4 regions of the Nocardia sp. CA-151230 genome follow, and region 3 is predicted to be linked to each of the others. Evidence: riboswitches for the same ligand, from Rfam matches in the RefSeq annotation. Region 3 holds a riboswitch; each other region holds the start of a gene.
What was found. A riboswitch is a leader RNA that binds a small molecule or an ion and turns the genes downstream of it on or off. The one in region 3 is predicted to bind S-adenosylmethionine.
Positions count from the first base shown of each region.

Region 1: it holds a riboswitch for S-adenosylmethionine, as region 3 does, so the genes downstream of both, ACQP1O_RS40620 (ABC transporter substrate-binding protein) here and ACQP1O_RS41080 (rhodanese-like domain-containing protein) in region 3, are expected to answer to the same signal.
Region 2: it holds a riboswitch for S-adenosylmethionine, as region 3 does, so the genes downstream of both, ACQP1O_RS01090 (amino acid ABC transporter permease) here and ACQP1O_RS41080 (rhodanese-like domain-containing protein) in region 3, are expected to answer to the same signal.
Region 4: it holds a riboswitch for S-adenosylmethionine, as region 3 does, so the genes downstream of both, ACQP1O_RS04995 (bifunctional o-acetylhomoserine/o-acetylserine sulfhydrylase) here and ACQP1O_RS41080 (rhodanese-like domain-containing protein) in region 3, are expected to answer to the same signal.

Region 1 covers NZ_CP192061.1:8,666,907-8,674,311, reverse strand. The annotation lists gene fusA (elongation factor G) at 1-944, shown strand, start outside; gene ACQP1O_RS40645 (SRPBCC family protein) at 1,102-1,527, shown strand; gene ACQP1O_RS40640 (MarR family winged helix-turn-helix transcriptional regulator) at 1,613-2,026, shown strand; gene ACQP1O_RS40635 (GNAT family N-acetyltransferase) at 2,047-2,895, opposite strand; gene ACQP1O_RS40630 (HAD family hydrolase) at 3,152-3,790, shown strand; gene ACQP1O_RS40625 (LOG family protein) at 3,843-4,325, opposite strand; SAM riboswitch class IV at 4,419-4,535, shown strand; gene ACQP1O_RS40620 (ABC transporter substrate-binding protein) at 4,698-5,858, shown strand; gene ACQP1O_RS40615 (ABC transporter permease) at 5,859-7,405, shown strand, end outside.
Region 2 covers NZ_CP192061.1:245,610-253,014, forward strand. The annotation lists gene ACQP1O_RS01075 (hypothetical protein) at 1-37, shown strand, start outside; gene ACQP1O_RS01080 (hypothetical protein) at 241-954, shown strand; gene ACQP1O_RS01085 (flavin reductase family protein) at 1,098-1,646, shown strand; SAM riboswitch class I at 1,749-1,841, shown strand; gene ACQP1O_RS01090 (amino acid ABC transporter permease) at 1,850-2,746, shown strand; gene ACQP1O_RS01095 (amino acid ABC transporter ATP-binding protein) at 2,743-3,507, shown strand; gene ACQP1O_RS01100 (ABC transporter substrate-binding protein) at 3,536-4,513, shown strand; gene ACQP1O_RS01105 (GNAT family N-acetyltransferase) at 4,510-5,028, shown strand; gene ACQP1O_RS01110 (LLM class flavin-dependent oxidoreductase) at 5,025-6,095, shown strand; gene ACQP1O_RS01115 (ABC transporter substrate-binding protein) at 6,092-7,405, shown strand, end outside.
Region 3 covers NZ_CP192061.1:8,771,135-8,778,539, forward strand. The annotation lists gene ACQP1O_RS41075 (O-succinylhomoserine sulfhydrylase) at 17-1,231, opposite strand; gene ACQP1O_RS41080 (rhodanese-like domain-containing protein) at 1,266-1,688, opposite strand; SAM riboswitch class IV at 1,703-1,818, opposite strand; gene ACQP1O_RS41085 (Rv0361 family membrane protein) at 1,881-2,327, opposite strand; gene ACQP1O_RS41090 (FAD-dependent oxidoreductase) at 2,615-4,006, shown strand; gene ACQP1O_RS41095 (amidohydrolase family protein) at 4,098-4,970, shown strand; gene ACQP1O_RS41100 (CaiB/BaiF CoA transferase family protein) at 5,079-6,176, shown strand; gene ACQP1O_RS41105 (YceI family protein) at 6,258-6,794, opposite strand; gene ACQP1O_RS41110 (helix-turn-helix domain-containing protein) at 6,897-7,405, shown strand, end outside.
Region 4 covers NZ_CP192061.1:1,148,725-1,156,129, forward strand. The annotation lists gene ACQP1O_RS04960 (error-prone DNA polymerase) at 1-13, shown strand, start outside; gene ACQP1O_RS04965 (hypothetical protein) at 90-1,082, opposite strand; gene ACQP1O_RS04970 (DUF167 domain-containing protein) at 1,217-1,477, shown strand; gene ACQP1O_RS04975 (tRNA (cytidine(34)-2'-O)-methyltransferase) at 1,556-2,020, opposite strand; gene ACQP1O_RS04980 (DUF3017 domain-containing protein) at 2,059-2,376, shown strand; gene ACQP1O_RS04985 (hypothetical protein) at 2,465-2,626, opposite strand; gene metX (homoserine O-acetyltransferase MetX) at 2,806-3,924, opposite strand; gene ACQP1O_RS04995 (bifunctional o-acetylhomoserine/o-acetylserine sulfhydrylase) at 3,966-5,315, opposite strand; SAM riboswitch class IV at 5,412-5,523, opposite strand; gene ACQP1O_RS05000 (TetR/AcrR family transcriptional regulator) at 5,536-6,246, opposite strand; gene ACQP1O_RS05005 (MFS transporter) at 6,385-7,405, shown strand, end outside.

The DNA.
Region 1 (7,405 bases), 100 kb from region 3:
CGGGCGACATCGTCGCGCTGGTCGGCCCGAAGGCCGTGCGGGTCGGCGCGACCGTGTGCGCACCGGACGCCCCGGTGCTGCTGGAACCACCGGCTCCCGCCGAGCCGGTGGTGTCGGTGGCGGTCGAGGCGCGGACCAGCGCAGACTCCGAGAAGCTGGCGGTGGCCCTGGCCCGGGTGGCCGAGGAGGACCCGTCCCTGACGGTGCGGACCGACCCGGAGACCGGGCAGACCCTGCTGGCCGGACTGGGCGAACTGCACCTCGAGGTCGTGGTGGAGAAGCTGCGCCGCGACCGCGGGCTCGGCGTGACCGTGGGCAGGCCGCAGGTGGCGTACCGGGAGACCGTGGTGCGCGGCGTCCGGGACCTGACCTACCGGCACGCCAAGCAGGACGGCGGGGCCGGGCAGTGGGCGCACATCGTGCTCGATGTGCAGCCACTGCGTGAATCCGAGCCCGGGGCAACGGGATTCGAGTTCGAGTCGACGGTGTTCGGTGGCCGGGTGCCGGCCGAGTTCGTCCGCGCGGTGGAGGCCGGCTGCCGGGACGCCCTTTCGGAGGGTCCGCTCGCGGGTCATCCGGTCACCGGGGTCCGGGTCACGCTCACCGATGGCGCGACGCATTCGAAGGATTCGTCGGAGCTGGCGTTCCGCACCGCGGGCCGCCTGGGGCTGCGGGAAGCCCTGCGCGCCAGCACCATGGCGGTGCTCGAGCCGCTGGTGGAGCTGACAGTGACCGTGCCGGAGGCCCATGTCGGCGCGGTGCTCGGTGACCTCGCCGCCCGGCGCGGCCGGGTCACCGGTTCGGTCGCCCGCCCCGGCGTCGTGGTGGTGACGGCCACGGTGCCGCTGGCCGAATTGTTCGGCTACGCAACCCGTTTGCGCAGTCGCACACAGGGCCGGGGCACGTTCACCACGCGCCCGCTGGGCTACGCCCTCGCCTCGTAGGGGGTGACCGGGGCCCGGTGGCGGCGGCATGTCGATGCCGTCCGTCATCGGGCCCCGTTGTCGGGTGCGGCTGCCGAACGACCGAAGGGGTTGATTGTTGTCGCGACTACGGTTACTGTTGTCGCAACAACAGAATTCCCGAGGGGAGATGGCAGTCATGATGTACTCGTTCACCGAAGAGGCCGTGATCACCGGCGACATCGACAAGATCTGGGCGGTCGCCACCGATGTGGCCCGCTGGTCGGAGTGGGACCCGCACGAGGAGAAGTCCCGCATCGATGGCGAGTTCGCGGCCGGGACCACCGGATGGGTCAAGCCGAAGGGGGCGCCGGCGGGGCCGTTCACCATCGTGGCCGTGGAGCCGGGACAGTCGTGGACCAGTGAGGCGGGCATCCCGTTCGGGAAGCTGCGCGGCCACCGCACCTACGAGGCCCTCGGCGACGGCACCGTGCGGGTGGCCGAGAATGTCGAGGTGCACGGGTTGTTCGGGCCCTTGTTCAAACTCGTCTGGGAGAAGGCCATGCGCGCGGACATGCCGCTGACCTTCGCGGCACTGGAGCAGGAGGCGCTACGGCGTGGCTGAATCATCGGGGCGGGCCCCGGAAACATCATCGGGGCGGACGCCGGAAACTTCGCGGCAGGCGCGTGGCGTGCCGCGGGGACCGCTGATGAGTCCGGGCTTCTGGTTGCACCACGCCGCGCTGGAGTGGCGGGCGACGCTGGAGCGCAATCTACGCCCGCTCGGCCTCACCCCCACCCAGTTCAACCTGCTGGCCTCGGCGGGCTGGCTGAGCCGGGAGGGCGAGCTGCCGACCCAGCAGCAGGTGGCCGACATGTCCGGTTCGGATCGGATGATGGCGTCCAAGGTGATTCGGGGGTTGGAGGAGCGCGGCCTGCTCCTCCGCCGCGCCGATCCGGCCGACGCCCGCGTCCTGCGCATCGAACTGGCCTCCGCCGGACGGGAACTGGTGAGCCAGGGTGTGCAGACCGCCGTCGATACCGACGCCCAGCTCTTCGGCGACGATGGCGACCTGCTGCGCGAACACCTGAAACCGATTGCCGCACACCGGCTGCCGGGTTGATCCGGGAGTGACCGGTCCGATCAGGGCTTGACCAGGATTGCCCGTGTGTAGAGCAGCCCGAAGCCCAGCCGTTGCACGTTCTGCTGGGACTTCGAGCCGGGCTGGGTGGTCACCACCGCGATATCGCAGCCCGCCGCGGTCGCCTCGGCGAGGCGCACCGACAGCAGCGACGACTGCACACCGTGCCGCCGATGCGGGGGATCGGTTGCCGCGCCGGTCAGTTGGGCGACGCCCTGGGACATGCGCAGGCTCGCCCCGCCCGCGACCCGCCCGTCACGCCGGGCGAGATACCGCCGCACCCCCGCCGCCCCGGCGAGATCCCGCATGGCCCGGGCGATGACATCGGCCGGAAATTCCTCGTGCGACGCCACACCCTGGGTATCGGGATGCGCGAAACCCTCCGCGACCACCTCGAGCCAGGTGTCGAACTCGTCCTCGCCGCTGGGCTTCACATCGACACCATCGGCGACCACCGCAGCACGCTCGCCGCCGAGCTCCAGCCCGAGCACGTTCTCGAACGACACCAGTAGATACCCGCGCGCGGTGAGGAGTTCGCCGACACCCGGATCGCCGAGCTGCGAGATCTCGGCCTGCACCGGCGTCTTCCGTGCCGCGAACAACCGCTCGATCTCGTCGAGTTCCGACGCCTCGGGTATCCCCGCGAACCCGAGCCCGGCCACCTTGTTCAGCGGCGACCCGTCCTCGGCGAAGGATGCCACCCCGCCCGCCACCGGTAGTACGAACCCCGCATCGACTCCCGCCCGGTCCGCGGCTGCCGCACTGCCCTTGGCGATGAGCTCCGCTTCGACCCGCTCGATCCGCGCCGCCAGCTCCGTCCCACAGAAAAGCGTTCCCTGATTACTCGGCATGCGCCCGAGCCTAATTCGGGGCGCGACGGACACGCCCGCGAATTTCCGCCCGGGCGAGCGTGCGGCCCAGGTCGTCACGGCCCTGCCGGATCCCATGAATGCCGCAGCCCGGGCGAGCGCGAGTGGTGCGGACCTCCTCGGCGGCCGGGCTGCACCGGTGCGCCGGCGCGGCCGGTGGGTGTCGAGCCGCACGGTCCTGAGTGGGTGCGACGGTGGCCGTGGTCGGGTGGGGCGGGGCGGGTCGTAGGGTCTGGGGGTGCGTGTTGATCGTTCGGGTGCAGTCGCCGGTGGGCTGGTGGTCGGGTTCGACCTGGATATGACGCTGATCGATTCGCGGCCGGGGATTGCGGCGGTGTGGGATGCGGTGGCCGCCAGGACCGGGGTGGCGATCGATTCGGAGTTGGTGGTGTCGCGGCTCGGGCCGCCGCTGGCGCACGAGGCGGCGCAGTGGTTTCCGGAGCACGAGGTGCCTGGGATCGTCGCGATGTACCGGGAGTTGTATCCGGATCTGGCGGTGCATGCGGCGGAGCATCTGCCGGGGGTGGTCGACGCGCTGGCGGCGGTGCATCGGGCCGGTGGGCGGGTGCTGGTGATCACGGCGAAGAACGGGCCGCACGCGCAATTGCATCTCGATCATCTCGGGCTGGCGGTCGACGAATTGGTCGGCGGGGCCTGGGCGGAGGAGAAGGGCGAGGTGCTGCGAGAGCGTGGGGCCTCGATCTATGTGGGGGACCATCTCGGCGATGTGCGGGCGGCCAAGGTGGCCGAAGCGGTGTCGGTGGCGGTGACCACCGGGCCCTATGCGGCCGAGGAACTCTCGGCCGCGGGCGCGGATGTGGTGCTCGGCGATCTGACCGAGTTCCCGGGTTGGCTGGCCGCCCACCTCGCCCCGTAACCGGTTGACTCGCAACCGTTCTCGGCGCACCGGCCGACCGCGGTCCAGGCGTTCACGGATAGATCGGCGGGGCGAGGGCGAGCGCCACGGCGTGCGAGGGGTCGAGGGCGGGGATCGAGGCGTCGACCGCGTGGCCGTCGGCGTCGCGTACCTGCCAGCTGTGCAGTGATACGACGGGGATGCCGCGGTGGTTGGCCAATGCCAGCTCGGACAGGGTGCCCCACGAGCCGCCGATGACGATGACCGCGTCGGCCGATGCCACCAGGATGGCATTGCGGGCCTCGCCCAGATTCGTGTAGATCGCCGCGGACAGGCCGGGGCAGGCCGCGTCACGGTCCGTGTCGGGGCGGATGCCGAGGACGAGTCCGCCTGCGCCGGAGGCGCCCTCGGCGACGGCGGCCATCACACCCGAGCCGCCGCCGCACAGCACGGTCGCACCCGCCGCGGCCAGCAGTCGGCCCACCTCGCGCGCGGCCGTGGACTCGGTGTCGGTACAGGTACTGGGGCCGCAGACGGCAATTTGCAGGGGTGGCAAGGGCTTTCCTCTCCTCGGTGCGGTCGGGTCGTTGGCATCAGGGTGATTCGAATGGTGTCAGCGCGGGGTGGCCGCGGCTACCGTTCTGCCCACGGTCACGAGTATCAGCATGTTCGAGCCCCGGCTCGCTGATCGGCAACCCTCGCGCGGCGGTGGGGTGCCCCGGGTGACGACCAGGCGGCGTCCACGCGGACCCCGCAAGCGCTAGTCGAAGGAGCACGGTCCATGTCTGGATGCTGCCCGGCCAACGGCTGAGGCCCAGCGCCCGAATTCCATGCGGGCGATTCTCTTTCCCGCACCGTACGCCTTCGGCGGTCGCGGTCGAGTCCCCATGCCCCGGCGCGGTGTCGGTGCACGAGTGCAGAGGTAGCAATGAGCAGGAACTGGTCCGGGTCGCGTGGATTCCGGGTTTTGGTGGGTGTGGCGGCGGCGACCGCGGTGGCGGGGCTGCTGTCGGCGTGCGGGAACGAGTCGTCGGACAGCAAGTCGGACACCGTGTACTTCGGAGTGTCGGGCCCGAAGACGGGCGGGTCGGCCGAGTACGGGCGGCTCTGGCAGCAGGGCTTCGACCTGGCCCTGGACGAGATCAATGCGGCGGGCGGTATCGACGGCAAGAAGGTCGCGCTGAAATGGGAGGATTCGCAGTCGGATCCGAAGCAGACGGTGCCGATCGCCACCAAGTTCGTGGGCGACAAGTCGATCATCGCCGAGCTCGGCGACTTCTCCTCGCCCGCCTCCATCGCGGCTTCGCCGGTGTACAACCGCGGCAAGCTGGTGCAGTACGGGTTCACCAACTCCTCGGTGGATTTCACCAAGGGCGGCGACTACTCGTGGAGCCCGTCCATCACGCTGGACGTGTACATGGAACGCAATGCCGAGTGGGTGCGGTCCAAGGCGAAGAAGGTCTCCGTCGTCTACCTCGAAACCGACTGGGGCAAGCAGGCTTTCAAATTCTTCGAACAGTTCGCCAAGGAGAAGGGCATCGAGATCGCCTACTCCTCGGCCATCCTGCCGGATTCGCAGGACTTCCGGCCGGTGCTGATCAAGGGCCGCGACGCCAACCCGGACGCCTTCGTACACCTCGGTTACGGCCCGGACGGTGCGCTGGTGGTCAAGCAGCTGCGTGATGTCGGGTTCACCGGGCAGCTCTTCGCCGGCCAGAACACCCCGCAGTTCATCGGTCTGGCGGGTGCGGCGGCCGAGGGCGACATCGTGAACGGCGTCTTCACGCCGTCGGATCCGAGCCCGAAGATCCAGAGCTTCGTCACCAAGTTCCGGGCCAAGTTCGATACGGACCCGGGCGATTTCAACGTCTACGCCTACGACGCGCTGAACGTGCTGGTGAAGGCCGCCAAGACCGGCGGCGCCACCCGCGAGGGCGTGCTGAAGGGCCTGCGCGAGATCAAGGACTTCGACGGAATCGGGCTGGGCACCTTCGCCTTCGACCAGCAGACGCGGCGGCCCAGCGGCGTGAAGCCGATCGAGCTGGAACTGCGCAGCGGCAAATTCGTGCCGGTCGGAAGCGCCAAATAGATGTTCGACACGCTCATTGCGGGTCTGGTGCACGGCAATGCGTACGCGCTCATCGCCGTGGGCATCACCCTCATCTTCGGGGTCAGCAATGTCATCAACTTCGCGCACGGCTCGATCTTCGCGTTCGGTTCGGTGCTGGGCTGGTGGCTGATCGCCCAGCACGGCGTGCCCTGGTGGGCCGCGTTGATCGTGGTGGTGGCGGCGACGGCCTTGGTCGGCGTCGGGATCGACATCCTGGCGGTGCGGCCGCTGCGGCGGGCCCCGGCCATTGCCGCCCTGCTGGCGACGGTGGCGGTCGGGCTGATCATCGAGAACGTGGTCGCCCTGGTGTTCGGGCCCGACACCCGGCCCTTCCCACAGGTCTTGCCCACCAACAACTTCCGGGTCGGCGGGGTGCGGTTCGGCACCTCCGATGTGGTCATGTTCGCCCTCACCCTCACGGTGATGGCGGGACTGTGGGCCTTCCTGCGCTACAGCCGCCACGGCCTGGCCATTCGCGCCACCGCGCAGGACCCGGACGCCGCCGCGCAGATGGGCATCGGCGTCGGCCGGGTGCAGTCGCTGGCCTTCGCCATCGCCTCCGGACTGGGCGGGCTGGCGGGTGTCTTCGTCGGCCTCTACAACTCCAATATCTCGCCGACCAGCGGCGGCATCGTCGGCATGACCGGATTCGTGGCCGCCACCATCGGCGGGCTGGGGTCGATTCCGGGCGCGGTCATCGGCGGTTTCGTGCTCGGGCTGGTGGAGGCGTTCGGCATCTACTGGTTCGGTGACGGCTACCGGGATCTGATCACCTTCGGTCTGCTGGTGATCTTCCTGGTGCTGCGGCCCGGCGGCCTGCTCGCCCGGCCGCCGGCCATCGAATCCGAGCCCATGACCGGCACCTTCCTCGGGTCGGGACGGGAACTACGGGTGCGCTGGTGGCACGCCCTGATCGCGTTCGCCGTTGCGGGCATTGCGATTCCGCTGATCGCGGACGACTACGGCATCTCGGTGGGCACCCAGATCCTGGCCTACGCCATCATCGCGGTCTCCATGACGCTGGTGGCCGGGTCGGCGGGACAGCTGGCCATCGGGCAGGCGGGTCCCATCGCCATCGGCGCGTACACCTCGGCGGTGCTGACGGTGTCGCACGGCTGGGCCTTCCTGCCCGCCATCGTGGCCGCGGGCCTCGTCGCGGCCGTGGCCTCCTCGGTGCTGGCCGCGCCGCTGTGGCGGCTGGGCGGGCACTACGTGGCCATCGCGACGCTGGGCATCGGCATCGTGACGGTGGCGATCATCCGGAACTGGGAGCCGGTGACCCGCGGCAGCTACGGCATCTTCGGGATCCCCGCGCCCAGCCTGTTCGGATACGAATTCACCACGCACACCCAGATTTTCCGGCTGGAGCTGGTGGTGCTGGCCATCGTGCTGGCGGTCATCGTCGGCGTGCAGCGGTCCCGGCTGGGGATCGCCATCCGGGCCATCGGGGCCGACGAGGTGGCCGCCCGCTCGGCCGGGGTGCCGGTGCGCGATTACAAGGCGCTGGCCTTCGCGGTGGCGGCATT
Region 2 (7,405 bases), 620 kb from region 3:
CCAGCCGCACGTCACCGCTCCGGCTCCGGCCAAGTAAGAGCGCGGTTCTATCAGAGCGAGGGGCTCTATAGGCATCAGCAAATACCTCATCGGGACAGCCCGCTCGGCCGTATGGCCGGGCGGGTTTCCCATTTCAACTGTTCACCGGGCCAGCACCCCGGATACATATCTCGTTCGCGTCGGCCCGTTTCGATCATTCGGTCCATATCTGCGGACTGCCTGATGAGGAAACAAAGGAAAATGCGCTTCGAGAATTTCGCCGCGACCGCGGCGTTGGTCATCGCTGCCATGGGCGTCACCGCCGGCACCGTCAACGCGGCCCCCGCCGCCGACAATGGCGTGATCGACTACGCCGCAACGACTTCCGACACCAATACCGTCATCCGCACGGATGCAGGTTCCATGGTTGTCGAGAACGGCAACTTCGAGATCAAGGCCGCCAACGGCACTGTTGTCGCGAGCACGCCGCTGTCCTTCCGGGTGGATGAATTCGAGTTCCCCATCGCGGCGGACATCGCCGACCACACCGCGACTCTGACCCCGCAGTTCGATATGGACCACGCGGTCTACAAGCCGGTCGACCAGGCCAAGGATGTCAACCTGCCCTACGAGGATCAGGCTCCCTGGAAGTCGGACTACGACCGTGAGCAGGCCGCCTGGAACCGTATGAAGGACACCATCGCCACCGGTGCCACCATCGGCACCCTGGTCGGCGGTATCGGTGGCGCGGCCATCGGCTGTGTCGCGGGTGCGGTCCTCGGTCTCGCGGTGACCGGTGCGCTGGCCACCCTGTTCGGTGCGGGCCCGCTGCTCGGTTGCGTCGTCGGCATTACGACTGTCGGCTTCCTGGGCACCCTGGCGGGTCAGCTGTTCGTGACCGCACCGGTCGCCATCGCCGCGGCCTACAACTACTTCGTCACCATCAACCAGCCGCACATCGAGGCGCCGAAGTAACCATCGCGAGGATCCCCGACCCCCGTCCGGCGCCTGCCGGGCGGGGGTTTCGCATTGTCCCGCGGCGGGACCACGGCCGCCGACTTGCAATCGAGGTGAATGCAATCCTGTCGCGGCGTGTACAGCGGTGCTGGAGTGGGGTGATGGGCGAGCTGACCTCGATTCACGGCGCGGCTGCCGCGCTCACTCCGGTCGACGGGACCGATCTGCGGCGGACCTTTTCGCACTTTCCCAGCGGGGTGGTGGCCGTGTGCGCACGCATCGGTGGGACACCGTACGGCCTGGTGGCGAGCACCTTCGTGCCGGTGTCCCTGGACCCGCCGCTGGTGTCGATCTGCATTCAGTATTCGTCGGAGACCTGGCCGCGGCTGGAACAGGCGAGCCGTTTGGGCCTGAGCCTGCTCAGCAGCGAGCAGGAGCCGGCGGCGCGCGGGCTGAGCTCGCGGCGGGGAGACCGCTTCCGCAACGTCGACCTGCACGCCGGGAACGGGAACGCGGCCTTCGTCGCCGGGGCCACGGCGTGGCTGGAAACCTCGGTGTACGAACAGGTTCCGGCCGGTGATCACGCGGTGGTTCTGCTGCGGGTGCACCGGCTCGGCACGCACCCCGATTCCGAGCCGCTGGTCTTCCACCGCAGCGGCTTCCGCGCCCTCTACGACCCGTCCCCCGATCGCGACGAGGCCGCGGGCTGATTTCCCCGTTTCCACCGGAATTCCGGAAAACGACTGTCATGCAATTGAATTCACGTTGATCGGGACCGGCGACATGCGCCGCCGGAATTCGTAGTGTCGTCTACACCATCCAGAGCGATCGAGAGACCCGGCTCGCAGACATCGCAGCAACCCCCGCGCACGTGGTGCGGGTGCTTCCGCCGGGACCGATGGAGGACGAATCCATGAGTACGCTGGCGGCGCCCACGCAGACGGAGCCCGAAGCCGAACACCACGGCGGGGATCTGCCCGTCGTCCGCGCCCGCCACCCGTGGCGCTGGGTCACCGCGGTGATCGCGCTGGTGCTGGTCGCGCAGTTCGCGCACGGGCTGATCACCAATCCGGGCTGGGACTGGGGAACCTTCGCGCAGTATGTCACCGCGAAGTCGGTGTTGTCGGCGCTGAAGGTGACGCTGGAGCTGACCTTCTGGGGCACGCTGCTGGGATTCTTCCTCGGTGTCTGGCTGGCCGTGGGCCGGTTGTCGAAGAACCCGGTGCTGCAGGCGATCGCGTGGACCTATGTCTGGGCTTTCCGGTCGATCCCGCTGATCGTGCAGTTGCTTTTCTGGTTCAATCTGGCCTACCTGTACAAGACGCTGTCGCTGGGCATTCCGTTCGGGCCGGAGTTCGCGCGGTTCCAGACCAATGGCGTGATCAGCGGATTCACGGCGGCCGTCGTCGGTTTGGCGCTGCATCAGGCCGCGTATTCGGCGGAGATCATCCGGGCCGGGATCATCTCGGTGGATGAGGGCCAGTGGGAGGCGGCCCGGTCGCTGGGCCTGCCGTGGCGGCGGCAGTTCTTCACGATCGTTGCGCCCCAGGCGATGCGCGGAATTCTGCCGAATGCCGCCAATGAGGTGATCAGCCTCTTCAAGGGCACCTCGATCGTGTCGACGATGGCGATTGCCGAACTGTTCTATCAGGTGCAGGTCATCTACGGCCGAAATGGCCGGGTGGTGCCACTGCTCATGGTGGCCACGGTCTGGTACATCCTGCTGACCACCGTGCTGAGCGTCATTCAGTTCTATATCGAGCGGCACTTCTCTAAGGGCCGTCGTTCGAAGGCCGGTGATCGGCGATGACCGAGTTCGCGATCGAATTGCGTGGCATCCGAAAGTCCTTCGGCCGCAATGAAGTGCTCTCGGGCATCGACTTGGCGGTGCGTCCCGGCGAGGTGACGGTGATCCTGGGCCCGTCGGGTTCGGGCAAATCGACGCTGCTGCGCACCATCAACCACCTCGAGCAGGTGGACGGTGGCACCGTCCGGGTCGGCGGCGAGCTGGTCGGCTATCGGCGCAAGGGCGGCAAGCTGTACGAGCTGCACGAGCGCGAGATCCTGAAGCAGCGGGCGCGCATCGGATTCGTGTTCCAGAACTTCAATCTCTTTCCGCACCTGACGGTTCGGGAGAATGTGGCGCTCGCGCCCGTGGCCGCCCAGCGGCGCTCCAGGGCCGAGGTGAACGCCGAGGCGCTGGAACTGCTGGCGCGGGTCGGCCTGGCGGACAAGGCGGACGAGTATCCGAGCCGGCTGTCGGGTGGGCAGCAGCAGCGCGTGGCCATCGCGCGGGCGCTGGCTCTGCGGCCGGAGGTGGTGTTGTTCGACGAGCCCACCTCCGCGCTGGATCCGGAGCTGGTCGGTGAAGTTCTCGATGTCCTCGAGGATCTGGCGCGCGGCGGTTCGACCCTGGTGATCGTCACCCACGAGGTCGGGTTCGCCCGCGAGGTCGCCGACACCGTGGTGCTGATGGACGCCGGCCGCATCGTCGAGCAGGGTCCGCCCGCGCAGGTGCTGGACAACCCGTCGCACCCGCGCACCAAAGCCTTTCTCGCGCACGTCCTCTGACGTGTTCCCACTAGGTAAGGAAAAGCCCATGTCCCTGGCGAGCCGCCGCAGACGGACCCGAACCCTGATCGCCGTCACCCTGCTGAGTCTGCTGGTGGGCGGCTGTGGCAAGGGTGATGGCGGCACCAGCGACACGCGCAGTGTGAACGGCCTGACCTATGACCTGTCACCGGAGCAGAAGGGGCGCATTCACGCCGACAAGGTGGATTCGATTGCCGCACAGGTCCCGCAGACCATTCGCGACCGCGGCACGCTGGTGGTCACCGGCACTGTCGGCGCGACGCCGCCGCTGGGCTTCTATGCCACCGACGATCGCACCGTCATCGGCTCCGAGGTGGATGTCGCCACGCTGATCGCCGACATTCTCGGCCTGAAGGTGGAGCGCCGGAACGCGGACTGGGCACAGAACTTCGTGAAGATCGACTCCGGCGAGGTCGACCTGTTCGTCAGCAATGTCACGGTCACCGAGGAACGCAAGGAGAAGTACGACTTCGCCACCTACCGCAAGGACGATATCGCCCTGGAGGTGCCCAAGGATTCGACCTGGACCTATCAGGACCCGAAGTCACTGGCGGGCAAGAAGATCGGCGTCACCTCCGGTACCAATCAGGAGCAGTTGCTGGTGGCCTGGAACGACCAGAACGTGGCCGAGGGCCTGCCCAGGCTGGAACTCGCCTACTACCAGCAGCCCTCGGATTACTACCTGGCGCTGTCCTCCGGCCGGATCGACGGCTACGTGGGTCCCAACCCGGCGGCGCAGTATCACTCCGCGACGACCGGCAACAAGGTGCTCACCACCTGGTCCGGCGCGGGAGACGCACTGCAGGCCGAGATCGCGGCACTCACCCGCAAGGACAACGGGCTGATCGGCCCCGTGCGGCAGGCCATCCAGTACGCCATCGACCACGGGACCTACAAACAGGTCCTCGACCGCTGGGGCCTCGGTAACGAGGCCGTGCAGCAGTCGCGGATCAATCCGCCCGGACTACCCAAGAAGAAGGGATGAGCGTGTCGCGCACCGTATTCCACGTCGCACAGCACGATCCGCTGGCCGCGCCGCTGCTGGCGGAGCTGGCCATCGAATACAGCAGCCGCTACGGCCGTACCCCGGGTGAGGTGCACGCGGATCTGACCGGCTATTCGGCCGGCCATTTCGCGCCGCCGCACGGCGATCTGCTGATCGTGGTGGAGGACGGCGAACCGGTGGCGGGCGGCGCCTTCCAGCGCTTCGACGCGGAAACCGCGGAGCTGAAACGGATCTGGACATCGAGCGCGCACCGCCGCCGGGGGCTGGGCCGGTTCGTGCTGGAGCAGCTGGAGGCCGAGATCGCCCGGCGCGGTTACCGGCGCATCTACCTGACCACCGGTCCGCGTCAGCCGGAGGCCGTCGCGCTGTACACGGCCGCGGGCTACACCGCGCTGCCGCGCGACATCGTGAAGGAGGTCGGGCACGTGCACCCGTTCGAGAAGTACGTCGTCGCCGGCGAGCGCTCCGGCGACACCGAGGCGGTCCCGGCATGAAATTCCTGCTCCTGACCCTGATCACGCACACCCCCGATCCGGTGACGGGCACTGCCGAGACGCCCCGCCAGCGGTTGCGCCGCGTGGTCGACAGCGCCCGGCTGGCCGAGGACCTCGGCTACGACGGCTTCGCGGTGGGGGAGCGGCACGAGGATCCGTTCATCTCCGCCGCGCCGCCGGTGGTGCTGAGCCATATCGCCGCGGTCACCTCGCGCCTTGCCCTGTTCACCGGTGTCACCACGCTGAGCCTGCTGGATCCGGTGCGCGCGTTCGAGGACTACTCCACCCTGGACAACCTTTCCGACGGGCGCCTGGAACTGATCATCGGCAAAGGCAATGGCGCGGCGCAGGCCAAGCTGTTCCACGTCACCACCGACGACCAGTGGGATCGCAATCGCGAGGGCTACGAGCTGTTCCGCAAGCTGTGGGACAGCGACAGTGTCTCCTGGTCCGGCCGCTTCCGGCCGGCGCTGACCGAGGCCAAGGCGCTGCCCCGGCCGCTGCAGCCGCGCCTGCGCATCTGGCACGGCAGCGCGACCAGCCGGGAATCCGCGGATTACGCGGCGCTCCACGGGGATCCGCTGTTCTCGGCCAATGTCACCTATCCGATCGAGCCGTATGCCGAACTGGTGGACCACTACCGGGAACGCTGGGCGGCCTATGGGCACGATCCGGCCGAGGCGCTGGTGGGCGCGGGTACGGCGGGCTTTCTGGTGACCCGGACCTCGCAGCAGGCGGTGGACCTGTATCGCCCGGTCTTCGAGGCCCGTCAGGCCGTGGCCCGGAAATTCGGCGTGCCCATCGTCTTCGAAACGGTGGAGGATTTCGCCGAACGCTCCTCGGCGCTCATCGGCAGCCCGGAACAGGTGCTGGACAAGATGAGCCGCTACCACGAGCGGTTCGGCCACGAGGTGATCCACCTGAGCGCCGACGCCGACGGCCGCACCGAGGCCCAGCATCGCGAGAGCCTCGAGCTGTTCCAGGCCGAGGTCGCATCCGAACTGCGCCACCGCATTCCGAGCCGCCCGCTGGGCGGCGATCGCTACCCGTCCGGAGACCCCGCATGAATCACCCCCTCGCCGCCCGCGCGACCCGTCCCCTGGCGCTCGCGGGCGCGCTGGCCGCCACCCTCGCGCTGACCGCGTGCGGTGGCGGCGGTACCGCCGGCGGCAACGGCGAGCCGTCGGGCCCGCCGCAGTCCGGCGGCACCCTGCGCTACGGTCTGTCGTCGGCCCCGACCTGCTCGGATCCCGCGCAGTCCGGGACGAATCAGACCATCTACGTTACCCGGCAGATTGTCGACTCACTGGTCGATCAGGACCCGGAAACCGGTGCGCTGAAGCCGTGGCTGGCCGACAGCTGGACGGTTTCCCCGGACGCCAAGTCGTTCACGTTCCACCTGAAGGACGGCATTACCTTCAGCGACGGCACCCCGCTCACCGCGGACTCGGTGCGCAAGAACTTCGATTCCATCGTCGCGCTCGGTGGGGTGAAAGCGCAGCTGGGCGCGAGCTATCTGGTCGGATACACCGGCAGCACGGTGGTGGATCCGCACACGGTCCGGGTGGATTTCACCGCACCGAACGCCCAGTTCCTGCAGGCGACTTCGACACCGCAGCTGGGCATCCAGTCCGACGCCACCGTCGCGAAGTCCGCGGAGGACCGCTGCCTGGGCGCCAATATCGGCAGCGGCCCGTTCACCTACGCCGAATGGAAGCAGAACGCCTCCGCGACCCTGGTCAAGCGCGCCGGATACGCCTGGGGCTCCGCGGTTTTCGCCACTCAGGGCGAGGCCCACCTGGACAAGATCGTATTCACGGTGGTCCCCGAATCCGGGGTCCGGACCGGTAGTCTGGCCTCCGGCCAGCTCGATGCGATCAGTGACGCGCTGCCACAGGACGTCTCGCAGATCGAGGCGGGCGGCGGCCGGGTGCAGTTCACCGCGAATCCGGGTGTCCCGTTCGGTCTCCAGGCGAATGTCACCCGCGGCCCGCTGCGCGATCCCGCGGTACGGGCGGCGCTGGTGCCCGCCATCAATCGCAAGGAACTGGTGGACACCGTGCTGGGGCCGCAGTTCAAGGTCGCCAGCAGCGTCCTGGCCTCCAAAACACCCGGCTATGTGGATCTTTCGGCGCGCGTGAAGTTCGACCCGGACTCGGCGAAGAAGTTGCTCGACCAGGCGGGCTGGGTACCCGGTGCGGACGGCATCCGAGTCAAGGACGGTCAGCGGCTCGCCGCGGGCGTCATCTTCTCCGCGGTCTTCGCGGGCAATCAGGCCATTCTCGAACTGACCCAGCAGCAGTTGCGGGCCGTCGGTTTCGACCTCCGCCTGGAGCCGCTGTCGGTGGCGGAATCGAATGCGCGCCAGAACAACAGG
Region 3 (7,405 bases):
TCGAATACTCGCCGGATCAGCTCAGCGCCTGGTCCAGGTCATTGAGCAGGTCCTCCACATCCTCGAGCCCGATGGAGATGCGCAGCACGCCATCGGTAATCCCCACGGCCGCACGGCCTTCCGGGCCCATCGCCCGGTGGGTGGTGGTGGCCGGATGCGTGATCAGCGTCTTCGCATCGCCGAGGTTGTTGGAGATGTCGACGATGCGCAGGCGGTTGAGCACCTCGAAAGCCCGCTTCTTGGCCTCGTTCTCCGCGGCCTTCAGCTCGAAGGTGATCACCGTGCCGCCGCCGGACATCTGACGCTTCGCCAGCTCGTACTGCGGGTGCGAGGACAGGAACGGGTACTTCACCCACGCCACCGCGGGATGGGTCTCCAGGAACCCGGCGATCTTCAGCGCGGAGTCCACCGACTGGCGCAGACGCAGCGGCATGGTCTCCAGGCCCTTGAGCAGCGTCCACGCATTGAAGGGGCTCATCGCCGGACCGGTGTGGCGCATCAGGTTCTTGACCGGGCCGTCGATGTAGTCCCGCGGTCCGAGGATCGCGCCGCCGAGCACCCGGCCCTGTCCGTCGATGTGCTTGGTGCCCGAGTACACGGTGATGTCCGCGCCCAGGTCGAAGCCGCGCTGCAGCAGCGGGGTGGCGAAGACGTTGTCCAGCACCACCTTCGCGCCCGCCGCGTGCGCGAGATCGGAGACCGCGCGCACATCGGTGAGGGTCTGCATGGGATTGGAGGGGGTCTCGAAGAAGACCGCCTGGGTCGGCACCGACAGCGCCTGCTCCCACTGGTCCAGATCCTCGCCGTCCACGAAGACGGTCTCCACGCCCCAGCGCGGCAGGATCTCGTTGGCCACCACGAAGCAGGAGCCGAACAGGCTGCGCGCCGCCACCAGGCGGTCACCCGCCGAGAGCAGCGCACCCAGCGCGGTGAACACCGCGGACATGCCGGAGGCGGTCGCGAAACAGGCCTCCGCGCCGTCGATCAGGCGCAGCCGCTCCTCGAACATGGCGACCGTGGGGTTGCCGTAGCGGGAGTAGACGAAGTGCTCGATATCGCCGGTGAAGGACGCCTCGGCCGCCTCGGCGCTCTCGTAGACGAAACCCGAATTGAGGAACAGCGCCTCGGAGGTCTCGTCGAACCCGGAGCGCCGGATGCCGCCGCGCACGGCCTGCGTGGCCGGGCCGACGCCCTCGGGAAGCGGTTTGTCGAAGGAACCACCGGTGATCATGACTGCCTCCCTGCGATCCGGTCGGACACGAAACTCATGACTGACGCCAGGGCAGGCCGTCGGCGCGCCAGCCGGTGCCGCCGCGATGCCCCTGACCGTCGAGCGCACCCTCGAAGCCATCGACCACATTGAAGGACGGGGCGATGCCCAGGGTGGTGGCGGCGGTGGCCGCGCCGATGGAGCGCTGACCGGAGCGACAGATGAAGATGACCGGCGCGGCCGAGTCGTGGCCGCGATCGCCGAGCGCCTGCTTCAGCTGGTCGGTGAAACGGGTATTGGGCGTGCCGGAGACGTCCACCCACTCGATCAGCGCGGTGGGTCGGCCGATACCGCTGGTGTCGGGCACCCCGACGAACCGCCACTCGGCTTCGGTGCGCACATCCACCAGCACCGCATCGGGGTTGTCGCGCAACAGTTCCCACGCCTGCTTCGGCGTGATGTCACCCGCGTAGCTCACTTGTACCTCCTGTGAATCCGCACTTGCCGCACCGCTGTCCGATGCGAGGCCAGGTCGTCACCCGGAGCACCCCACCGCGGAGGAGGGTTGCCGACCAGCCAGCCGGGGCTTGACGCTGGTACTCATGACCTGGGTTGAGACTGCCGAAAAAATGGGCCCACTGTCAAACCCCGGCCGCGACTTCGGCCGTTGTCACGAATTGCAGACCAACCAGCGGGAATTCTCCCGGGTGAAGTGCCAGATCGAGGTGGATTGGGCGCCGGCAACAGTGAAAGTGACCTGCGCCGTGGCCTTCTCACCGTCGACGGCCGGGTCGGCCAGCTTGTCGAACGTGATGGTCCCCCCGGCCGCGACCGCGCTCTTCAGCGGCGAGGCGTTCTCGTCGAATCCCTTGCAGGACAGGGCCGGATCGTACTTGCCGGTCTCGCTACGGGACTTGATGAAGTTGCCCGCGGCCACCGAGAGCCGATCGGAATCTGTGACATTCTTCTCAACCGGCGAGACCAGCGTCGCGATCACGATGCCCAGGATCACGACCGCGATGACTCCCGCCGCGACCAGGAACGGCCACATGCTCCGGGCCTCGTTCTGATCGATCGGAACCGATGTCTCCCCGACTGTCTCCTCGGCGTCGCTCATGGGTAGATCATGCCTGGTCGCCGCCGTTCGCCCGCCACGGCATTCCCACGGTTCGGGCCTCGACATTCCCACAGTTCACGGCCCTGCGCGTGAAGGGCCTCGTGCGCCATCGATAGAATCAGCAGAATTTCCGCCCCAGGCGCGGGAATAGCAAGACTACGCAGCAACGCTGCAGCGTCGGGGGCCAACGGCGGTCACCGAAGCCAGGGCGTCAACTTAGCCTAAGCTAAGAACGACGGCTGAGTTTTGACGACAAGTTAGTTTCGACCCAAAGGGTGCGCGGAAGAATGACCGAACAGAGTGCAGCGACCCGCCCGCTACGCATTGCGATCGTGGGCGCAGGCCCGGCCGGTATTTACGCCGCCGATGCCTTGATGAAGTCCGATGCCGAGGTGAGCATCGACCTCTACGAGCGCATGCCCGCGCCCTTCGGCCTCATCCGCTACGGCGTCGCGCCCGACCATCCGCGCATCAAGGGCATCATCACCGCCCTGCACAAGGTCCTCGACAAGCCGCAGGTCCGCCTGCTCGGCAATATCGACTACGGCGTCGACATCACCCTCGAGGACCTGCGTGAGTTCTACGACGCGGTCATCTTCTCCACCGGCGCCAACGCCGACCGCGCCCTCGAGGTGCCGGGCATCGATCTCGACGGCTCCTACGGCGCCGCCGACTTCGTGTCCTGGTACGACGGCCACCCGGACGTCCCGCGCACCTGGCCGCTGGACGCGGAGAAGGTCGCCGTCCTCGGTGTCGGCAACGTCGCCCTCGACGTGGCCCGCGTGCTCGCCAAGACCGGCGACGAACTGCTGCCCACCGAGATCCCGCCGAACGTCTACGAGGGCCTGCAGGACAACAAGGCCCTCGAGGTCCACGTCTTCGGCCGCCGCGGCCCGGCCCAGGCCAAGTTCACCCCGCTCGAGCTGCGCGAACTCGACCACTCGCCGACCATCGAGGTCATCGTCGACCCCGAGGACATCGACTACGACGAGGGCTCCGAGGCCGCGCGCCGCCACTCCAAGCAGGTCGACATGATCTGCAATACGTTGGAGCAGTGGGCCATCCGCGATGTCGGCGACCGCCCGCACAAGCTGTTCCTGCACTTCTTCGAGAACCCGTCGGAGATCCTCGGCGCGGACGGCAAGGTCGTGGGCCTGCGCACCGAGCGCACCCAGCTCGACGGCACCGGAAACTGCAAGGGCACCGGCGAATTCAAGGACTGGGACATCCAGGCCGTGTACCGCGCGGTCGGCTACCTGTCGCAGAACATCCCGCTGCTGCCCTTCGACGACCAGGCCGGCACCGTGCCCAACGAGGCCGGGCGCGTGCTGGTCGACGAGGACGCTGACGGCGCGGCTCGCTACATGCCCGCTACCTACGTGACCGGCTGGATCAAGCGCGGCCCGGTCGGCCTCATCGGCCACACCAAGGGCGACGCCAACGAGACCATCGCCTGCCTGCTCGACGACGCCGCGAACTTCACCCCGGCCCCCAGGCCCGAGCTCGACGCCGTGACCGAGTTCCTCGAGAGCAAGGGCATCCCGTTCACCACCTGGGCCGGCTGGTACCGCCTCGACGCGCACGAGCGCGCCCTGGGCGAGCCGCAGGGCCGCGAGCGGGTCAAGGTCGTCGAGCGGGACGAGATGCTCGCCGCCTCCGAACCCGGCAAGGTCTCCTGACCAGCTCCGGGCAAGGTGTCCTGACCAGCGCCAATCCGCCTGCCGGACAAGGTTGTCCACACATGTCACCGTTCTGAGGCATGCTGATCACGTGTTCGATGCCCATCTCCACATCTTCGATCCGCGGTTCCCGCTGGTCGAGAACGAGGGCTACCTGCCCGACCCGTACACCATCGCCGCCTATCGGAAGCGCATGTCCCGCTTCGATATCGACGGTGGCGCCGTGGTCAGCGGGTCGTTCCAGGGCACCGATCAGAGCTATCTGCTGGCCGCCCTCGCCGAACTCGGCGAGGGCTGGGTCGGTGTCACCAATCTGCACGTGGACGCCACCGACGCCGAGATTCTCGAGCTGAACCGGGCCGGGGTGCGGGCCATCCGGTTCAACCTCAAGCGCGCGGGCGGCGACATCGTCGGGCTCACCATGCTGGCGCTGCGGGCCTACGAACTGGCCGGCTGGCATGTGGAGCTCTATATCGACGGGTCCATGCTGGGTTCGCTGGAACCGGTCATCACCAAGCTGCCCAAGCTGTCCATCGACCATCTGGGCATGTCCGACGACTGCCTGCCCTACCTGCTCAACCTGGTCGACCGCGGGGCCAAGGTGAAGGCCTCCGGCTTCGGGCGGGTGGCGATGAATGTGGGCTCGGCCCTGCGCAAGATCCACACCGTCAACCCCGAGGCCCTGATGTTCGGCACCGACCTGCCGGGCACCCGGGCCGGACGGCCGTTCCGCGACGCCGATATCTCGCTGCTCGCCGACGCCGTGGGCTCCGATCTGCACCGGGTGCTCGAGGACAATGCCCGCGCGTTCTACGGGCTGCCCGCCAAGGAACGCCTGTTCGAGGACCCGAACCCGACCATGCGCCTGGCCGCGGGCGAAGCGCCCACCCTGCGGCTGCCGCGTTCCGAGCTCCCCGGACCCCCGCCCCCGGACACCCTGCCGCTGCCGATCATCGATCGCTAGCGCAACGGGCCACCCGCTGAGGGCCGCGCAGACTTCGCGTTATTGTCATACCGTCAACACCGGCGTGTGAGCCGGTGCGCAGGATTCGACGACGAACCGAGGTAGGGCGTGAGCACTCCATCCACCGCCAAGCAGGGCCCGCTCGCGGGCATCCGGGTTGTTGAACTGGCCGGCATCGGCCCCGGTCCGCACGCGGCACTGCTGCTCGCCGACCTCGGCGCCGACGTGGTGCGGGTGCAGCGGCCCGGCATGCTGCCCGGCTTCATGGAGCGTCCGCAGTGGCGCGGCCGCACCATCGTCGAGGCGAACCTGAAGGATCCCGCCGACATCGAGCAGGTGCTCGGGCTCATCGAGAAGGCCGACGTGCTGCTCGAGGGCTTCCGGCCCGGCGTGACCGAGCGCATGGGACTGGGCCCCGACGCGGCGCTGGAACGCAATCCGCGCCTGATCTACGGCCGCATGACCGGCTGGGGCCAGTACGGCCCGATGGCCGACCGCGCCGGACACGACATCAACTACATCTCGCTCACCGGTGTGCTGAACGCCATCGGCCGCAAGGGCGAACGCCCCGTGCCGCCGCTGAACATGGTCGGCGACTTCGGTGGCGGTTCCATGTTCCTGGTCTTCGGCATCCTGGCCGCGCTGGTGGAACGCCAGAACTCCGGCAGGGGCCAGGTCATCGACGCCGCCATGATCGATGGCGCACTCGCCCTCTCGCACATGATCTGGGGTATGAAGGGCGTCGGCCTGTGGTCCGATGAACGCGGTACCAACCTGCTCGACACCGGCATGGCCTTCTACGACACCTACGAGACCTCCGACGGCAAGTACATGGCCGTGGGCTGCATCGAGCCCCAGTTCTACGCGGAGCTGCTGCAGGGCCTGGGTATCTCGCCCGAGGGCCTCCCCAACCAGCTCGACCCCAACGGCCAGGACCAGCTGCGCAAGCTGTTCACCGAGAAGTTCAAGACCAAGACCCGCGACGAGTGGTGGGCGATCTTCGAGCACACCGACGCCTGCACCACCCCGGTCCTGACCTTCACCGAGGCCGAACAGAATCCGCACATCCAGGCCCGCACCGGCCTGATCGACATCGACGGCGTCGTGCAGCACGCCCCGGCCCCGCGCTTCTCGCGGACACCGGCGGGCGTCCCCACCCCGCCGCCGAACGAGGGCACCCCGATCGAAACGGTCTGGGCGGACTGACCTTCCGCGCACGGCCGAACGCCCCCGGTGGAATTCCACAGGGGGCGTTGACTTTTCCGATGCGGCGGGTAGCTCCCGGAATTACGGGGCGACGAGCTGGATGTCGAGCTCGATGGCGATCTTGTCGCTCAGCATGGCATTGGGCATGCCCGGGGCGACGTCGAACTCGCTGCGCTTGATGGTGCCGGAGGCGGTGAAGCCGGCGTGCTCCTTGTTGTCCTGCGGGAAGACCTGCACACCGCCCCACTCGACCTCGAGGGTGACGGGCTTGGTGATGCCGCCGATGGTGGCCTCACCGGTGACCTCGAACTCCTCGCTCAGGGCGACGGGCTCGGGGACGCGGAAGGTCAGGTGCGGGCGGTTGGCGACATCGAGGATGTCGGCGCTGCGGACGTGGCCGTCGCGCATCTCGTTGCCGGTGTCGAAGGAGTCGAAGTAGATGGTGGCTTCGATGGCGGCCTCGCCGGCCTCGTTGACCACGAAGCCGGTCTCGAAGCGGTTGAAGCGGCCGCGGACCTTGGAGATGCCCAGGTGCTTCACGGTGAAGTTGACCGAGGAGTGGGCGGCGTCCAGGGTCCAGGAACCGGGGGCGAGGGTGGTCTGCTCGGAAGTCGTCATGTCAACCAGCTTAAGTGGACTTCGGTCCGCTTATCCACACCGTGATTATCCGGGGACTGCCAGGGCGCGGATAACGGAACCAGGACCAGGCAGTATGGAAGGGTGTCCCGTTCCGAATTCGCCGAGTTCCTGATCGCCCGCCGCGCGCAACTGCAGCCCGAGGACGTCGGACTGCCGGCCGGCCGGCGACGGCGCACACCCGGCCTGCGCCGCGAGGAGGTGGCCGCGCTCGCCGGTGTCAGCGCAGACTACCTGGCCCGCCTGGAACAGGGACGCGACACCAACCCCTCCACCGCCGTGCTGGCCGCCCTCGCGGAAGCCTTGCGGCTCAACGAGATCGAGAAGCACCACTTCGGCAAGCTGGCGCTCGGGCTGGAACAGAAGGCCAGCTGCCCCGCCTCCGGGCAGGCTCGGGAACAGGTCTCCGAGACCATTCAGGCGGTCATCGACGCCCTGCAGCCGACGCCCGCGCTGGTGCTCGGCCGCTGGCTGAACCTGCTGGCCGGAAACCCCTCCTTCCGCGCCTTCGCCGAACCCCTCGGCATGTTCGAGGCGGAGGCGCACGGCAATTTCGCCCTCTACGTCTACGCCCACCCGGCCGCCCAGCAGAC
Region 4 (7,405 bases), 1.5 Mb from region 3:
CGACTTCCGCTGAACACGGCCGCCGGCACCATATTTCGGTGGCCGCCGGGGCGGAGCCGGCATCGGTGCGGGCCGACGCGAGTGAGCGGTCAGAAGTCGCCGCCACCACCGCCGGAGTCGCCACCGCCGCCGAAATCGCCGCCACCGCCGCCGAAGTCGCTGCCGCCGCCGCCGAAGTCGCTGCCGCCGCCGAAGTCGTAGTCTCCGCCGCCCCCGCCCCACTGCTGCGGGCCGGGGTCGTAGCCACCGCCGGACTCCGGGGGCGGGCCGTAGTCATGGCGCTCGCGCTCCTCGTGTTCGCCTTCCATCCGGCCGAGTTCATAGCCGAGCAGGCCGCCTCCGACCGCGCCGCCGACCGCGCCGAGACCCGCGGCCGCGCCGGGGCTCATGCCGCCCCGCCCGCTGCCGTAGGGCGGGTTGCCGTAGCCGGGAGCGCCGTAGCCGGGACCGCCGGGGGCATAGCCGCCACCGAAGCCACCGCCGCCGGGCGGGGGCGGCGGGTTGCCGCGGCGGCGGCGGAAGAACGCGACGACGGCCGCGATGATGCCGCCGATGATCACGATCGGGCACAGAATGCCCAGCCACCCCCAGCCGCTGCCCTTGGATTCGGGTTTCGCGGCGGGCGCAGGCGCCGGATTGCCGGCCCGGGCGCTGGTGGGCGCGGCCTGATCGGTCGCCGACTTCAGCGCGCCCAGCGCCGCGACGGTCGCGCCCGTGTAGTCGCCGCTGCCGAAGGCGTTCTTGAATGCCGTACCGGCGGAACCGGTTTCGCGAATGTGCGAGTTCGCGCCGGTGCGGATCGACAGGAACTTGGACTTGGTGTTGATGGCCAGCACCACGTCCGCCGGATCCTTGACGTGGCTCTGCGCCTCCTGATCGAACTTGCCGTGATCGTCGGAGAACTTCTCGGTGGTGAAGATCTGCACCGGATTCGACAGCTGGTTCGCCGCATCCGTCACCTTGGCGACGTCCAGCACCTTGGAGTCGTCGTGCACCGTGACCGGTCCGGCCGCGGCCGCCCCCGTCGCCAGCAGGATCACCCCCAGTAAGGCCGACAGCAGTAATACGAGACGCTTGACCATCTTGCTTTTCCTTTCGGGGCGACCTTCCGCCACGGCACACCGGACACTACGGCTTCACGCCCTCCCTCGCTTACCCCGTTTTCTGTGGCTTCTATCGCAGACCCCGGCTGTTGACCCCGGACGCATCCGAGACAATGGGCCTCGACGAGTCAGGAAGGGAGTGCGGTGTGGCCATAGTCCGGGCGACCATCAAACCCGGCAGCAAGAAGGGGCCCCTGGTCGAGATCCTCGACGACGGGGCGCTGCAGCTGTACGTGCGTGCCCCGGCGGTGGAGGGCAAGGCCAACAGAGCAGCCATCGAGCTGCTGGCCGCTCACTACGGCGTCCCCAAATCCGCGGTCCGCCTGACGGGCGGCGCGACCTCCCGCTTCAAGCGCTTCGAAATCGACGACTGATTCGAACCCGCCCCCGGAAACCCGGACCGCCCCCGGAAACCCGGACCGCGCCCGGAAACCCGGACCGCGCCCGGATGCTCAGACCGCGCCCGGAAAACCCAGCTGGCGCCAGGCCTCGTACACGGCGACGGCCGCGGCATTGGACAGATTCATCGAGCGCCGGCCCGGCAGCATCGGGATGCGCAGCTGCTCGGTGACGCGGGGATCGGCGAGCACCTCCTCGGGCAACCCGGTCGGCTCGGGCCCGAAGAGCAGCACATCGCCCGAGCGATAGGCGACATCGGTGCTGTGGGTGGTGGCCGTCGCGGTGAAGGCGAAGACTCGCTCGGGCCCAATGGCATCCCACGCGGCGGCGAGACTTTTGTGCACGGTGACGACGGCCAGGTCGTGGTAGTCCAACCCGGCCCGGCGCAGTTTCGGCTCGGACAGGTCGAAGCCGAGCGGTTCGATCAGGTGCAGTTCGCAGCCGGTACCGGCCGCCAGCCGAATGGCATTGCCGGTATTCGGGGGGATGCGAGGTTCGAAGAACACGAGATGGAACACGGGCTCCAGCATCGCAGAGGGCCGGATAAGCTCGTGCGGTGAGTCCAGCCCATGCCGCACCCGAGAGCCGTAGCAGTCGTGCGGGGGAGTTCGTCCGGGACAATCTGCCCATACTGCTGGTAGCGATGGTGCTGGTGGTGGCCGTGGTCTTCCTGGCCTGGGACCGCTGGCGGCGCGGCACGTTCTTCTTCGGCGGCGGGGCGCTGCTGGCCGCGGCACTGCGGCTGATTCTGCCGACCGACCGGGCCGGTCTGCTCGCGGTGCGTAGCAAGGGTTTCGACGTCGCCTGGCTGACGGTGCTGGGCGGCGCGATCATCGTGCTGGCCGCGACCATCAGCAGCCTCGGCGTCACCTAGACCGCGCCGAGGTCGGGGCCGCGACCGGAGTCGCGGCACTGAATGTTCGATCGGATGGTGGCCGCGAACCCGCGGCGCTGGGGGATTGCTAGACCGAGGTCATGCGGCGGCCGAGCTCGCGGCGCAACACTTCCTGGTCGGGGAGTCTGTGCAGGACACGGAGTATGGCCGGGCGAAGTTCACGCTGCTCGTCCTCGGAGAGCAGATCGACGAGATCGCGTAGATCCATGTCATCGAATGCGGCGGTCATGCCTGAATACATTACGGGTGCCGAGCCTCGCGCACACGTATTCCGGGCTGACGGTTACGGAGGTGTCATGTGCGCGAAACCGGAAGCGCGTCACGGCAATTCGCGCGAAACGGACACGATACGCGAGGTAACGCGCCTCCGGTGAGGCAGCGGAGATGCAGCGGACGGGCAGCGTTGTTTCAGCGGTCCGACTCGCGCAGGGTGCGGGCCAGGTCCATCGTCTCCAGCATGAGCTTGCCGACCGCCTCGGTCTCGGTCAGGAACCCGTCGTGGCCGTCCCGGGACCGGATGATCTCCAGCCCCTTGGAACCCGGCAGCAGATCGGCCAGCTCCTGCAGGGTGCGCAGCGGGTACAGCCGATCCGAGTCCACCCCGCCGACCACGCACGGCACCGGCGTGGACCCCAGCGCCGCCGCGATACCGCCGCGGCCGCGGCCCACGTCGTGGCGGTTCATGGCCTCGGTGAGCAGCACATAGGTGGCCGGGTCGAACCGTGAGATCAGCTTGTCGGCCTGGTACTCCAGATAGCTCTGCACCGCGTAACGCCCACCCGCCCACGGGTCCTCATCGCCCTGGGCATGGTTCTCGAAGCGGTGGTCGAGCTCGAACTCGGTGCGATAGGTCAGGTGCGCGATGCGCCGGGCGATGCCCATGCCGGTCATCGGGGCGCGCCCGGTGCCGTGGTAGTTGCCGCCCTGCCAGTCCGGATCGGCCGTGATGGCCGCGATCTGGGTGGTCTGGGTGCCGATCTGGTCGGCGGTGCCGCGCGGGCCGACCGCCAGCACCAGGGCCGCCCCGACCCGCTCGGGCCGGGCGACCATCCATTCCAGCACCCGCATGCCGCCCATGGAGCCGCCCACCACGGCGGCCAGGCGGTCGATGCCGAGCAGGTCGAACAGCGTGATCTCGGCGGCCACCTGATCGCGGATGGAGATCTCGGGAAACCTTGCGCCCCAGGGTTTTCCGTCCGCCGCCAGCGACGACGGCCCGGTGCTGCCCTTACAGCCGCCGAGCACATTGGTGGCGATGACACACCACTCGCGGGTGTCCACCGGCGCGCCGGGACCCACGATGCCGTCCCACCAGCCGGCCTGGCCGTGGTGCACGTCGGCGGGGCCCACCACGTGCGAATCACCGGTCAGCGCGTGCTCCACGAGCACCACGTTGTCCGCGTTCGCCGATAGTTCGCCCCACCGCTGCACAGCCAGCGTGACATCGGGAATGACGGCTCCGGTCTCGAGCTCGATATCCCCGATGGCAATGCTGCCGAGCGTCCCGTCGGGCGGCGGCAACAGCAGCTCCGCCGCGTGCCGGGCCGTGTTCGATTCGATGTTCACGGTCAATTTGCCGCCGCCGTCAGTCCGGCGCGCAGATCCGCCAGGATGTCGCCGATCCCCTCGATACCCACGGCCAACCGGACCAGACCAGGTGTGACACCGGACGCCAGTTGTTCGGCGGGAGTCAGCTGGGAATGCGTGGTGGAGGCCGGGTGGATGACGAGCGAGCGCACATCGCCGATGTTAGCGACGTGGCTGTGCAGCACCAGCGCCTCCACGAACTTCTTGCCGGCGTCCACGCCACCGGCCAGCTCGAAGGAGACGATGGCGCCGACGCCCTTGGGTGCCAGCTGTTTGCCCCGCTCGAACCACTGGGAGCTGGGCAGTCCTGCGTAGTAGACCTTCTCGACGCCGGGCTGCTCGGCCAGGAACTCGGCCACGGCCTGGGCATTGGCCACGTGCCGCTCGACGCGCAGGCTCAGCGTCTCGATGCCCTGCGCGATGAGGAAGGCGTTGAACGGCGACACCGCCGCACCCAGATCGCGCAGCAACTGTACCCGCGCCTTGAGCGCGTAGGCCGGCGCGCCGAGATCGGCGAACACGGCGCCGTGGTAGCTGGGATCCGGGGTGGTGAAACCCGGGAAGCGGGACTCACCCGCCGCGTCCCGCACGGTCCAGTCGAAGTTGCCGCCGTCCACGATCACGCCCGCGACCGCGGAGCCGTGCCCGCCCAGGTATTTGGTGGCCGAGTGCACGACGATGTCCGCGCCCAGTCGCAGCGGCTGGATCAGGTACGGCGTGGCGACGGTGTTGTCCACGATCAGCGGCACGCCCGCCGCGTGCGCGACCTCGGCGATGCCCGGGATGTCGAGCACCGAGCTGCTCGGATTGGCGACCGTCTCCCCGTAGAACGCCTTGGTGTTGGGCCGCACGGCCGTGCGCCACTGCTCGAGATCGTCCGGATCCTCGACGAAGCTGACCTCGATGCCCAGCTTGGGCAGCGAGTAGTGCAGCAGGTTGTAGGTGCCGCCGTACAGGTGCGGGCTGGCCACGATGTGGTCGCCGGCCTGCGCCAGATTCAGGATCGCGTAGGTCTCCGCGGCCTGACCGGAGGCCAGCAGCAGCGCGGCCACACCGCCCTCGAGCGCGGCGATGCGCTGCTCCACCGCGTCCTGGGTGGGGTTCATGATGCGGGTGTAGATATTGCCCGGCTCGGCGAGCCCGAACAGCGCGGCGGCGTGATCGGTGTCGCGGAAGGCGTAGGAGGTGGTCTGGTAGATGGGCAGGGCGCGGGCTCCGGTGGCCGGATCGGGAGCCTGTCCGGCGTGAATCTGCTTGGTCTCGAAGGACCAGCCGGCCGGATCCAGGTTGCCGTCAGCCGAGACGGCCGCGGGCGCGGTCGAGTCACTCATGTGTTCTGCTCCAAAAACAAGGTCGCCGAGTGGCGGAAGTTTGATGTTATCGAGAGGCGAATGGGCTTCGACACCAACACATTTCGGTAGACCTCCTAGTTGCGCTTGCGTTCGGCCTTCGAACGCCGGGTCTGCACCCGGAGCACCCCACCGCAGCTGGAGGGTTGCCGATCAGCAAGCCGGGGCCTTAACGCTGATGCTCTTGACCTGTCGCGCGATTCTAGCGGGCGGACGCCGGTGTTTCGGAAGTGGGGCTGGCCACAGCGGGCTCCGCGCAGGTGCGAACGAATTCGTGATACGCGCCGACCACGGCCTCCGCCATGCGGCGCGGTGACGCGATCAGACGCTCGTCGGCGAAGCCGGAATCGAAGTCCGATTCGGTGCCGGCCCGCATGATGGCGTGGAAGGTGCCGAGCAGCAACCGAACTCGCAGATCTGCGACGGTGGTGCCGAGGCGTTCGGCCAGCACCTGCGCGGTCTGCTCGGTCTTGTTCTCGGTGGCGGCCATGCTGCACGCCCGTACCGCGGCGGTGGACCGGATGATGCGCTGCATTTGCTGGAACCAGCGGAAGGGCAGCGGTTCGTCGTGGTCGACCACGCGGTCCACGATGGCCAGGAAGCTGTCCAGCAGCGCTTTCAGCTCGTTGCCGGTGCTCGGCTGCTCGCGCAGCGCATCCGCGTGTGCCCGCGCCCAGTCGGCGATGGGCGCGATGACGATGTCTTCCTTGCTGTCGAAGTACCGGTTCACGGTGCGCGGCGAGACGTCGGCCTCGTCGGCGATCTGTTCCACGGTGGTGGCGTCGAAGCCCTGGTCGTCGCACAGCCGCAGGGCGACGTCGATGATCCGCGCCCGGGTCTGTTCCTTCTTCCGCTCACGCAGGCCCGGCCGGTGACGTGCGATCACACCGAGGTGAGTTGACAACTCCGACATACCTCCATGGTAAGGGTTCGAGCGCTTCTCGTGTCCCATTATGCCAACTGTCGCAGTGCGACAAATTTCTCTTGACGTCAATTGGCCTCAGGGGTCAAGATTGTCGAGGGTGTTCCCGACCGTCCGTGAGGAGACGACATGACCGCCGCGACAACAACACTCGAAGACCGATCACAAAGCGCCGACCGGCGCGGAGCTGCGCGCTGGTGGGCCCTGGGCGTACTCGCTATCGCCCAGCTGATGGTGGTGCTGGACGCCACCATCGTCACCATCTCCATGCCTTTCGCCCAGCGTGACCTGGGCATCAGCGACGGCGACCGGCAGTGGGTGCTCACCGCCTACACGCTGATCTTCGGCGGCCTGCTGCTGCTCGGCGGCCGCCTCGCCGACTACCTGGGCCGCCGCCGCATGTTCCTGATCGGCCTGGTCGGCTTCGCCGGCGCGTCGGCGCTGGCCGGGCTCGCGCAGAACGGCGCGGAACTCTTCGCCGGGCGCGGGCTGCAGGGCGCGTTCGCCGCCCTGCTCGCGCCGGCCGCGCTGTCACTGGTGTCGGTCACCTTCACCGAGGCCAGGGAGCGTGCTCGCGCCTTCGGCGTCTTCGCGGGTGTGTCCGCGGGTGGCGCGGCCATCGGCCTGATCGTGGGCGGGGCGCTCACCGAATACGCCAACTGGCGCTGGTGCCTGCTGGTCAACGCCCCGATCGCGCTGATCGCCTTCCTGGGCGCACTCGCCTTCGTGGTCCGGGACGTGCCCGCGCCGCGCACCGGCGGCTATGACCTGCCCGGCGCGGTGACCGCCACGCTCGGCCTGGTCTCGGTGGTCTACGGCTTCAGCCGCGCGGCCTCCGACGGCTGGACCGCGAGCACCACCCTGGCCCTGCTGATCGCGGGCGTCGCGCTGCTGGCCGCCTTCGTCGCCATCGAGCGGCGCTCGTCGAATCCGCTACTGCCGCTGCGTATTCCGGGGGAGATCAACCGGGGCGGCTCGTTCCTGGTGGCGCTGCTGCTGCCGATCGCCATGTTCGCCATGTTCATCAACATGAGCTACTACTTCCAGATCACGCTGGGCTGGTCGGCGCTGAAGGCGGGGGTGGCGTTCCTGCCCTTCCCGATCGGCATCGTCGTCTCCGCGGGCGTCGCGAGCGGGCTGCTGCCGCGGA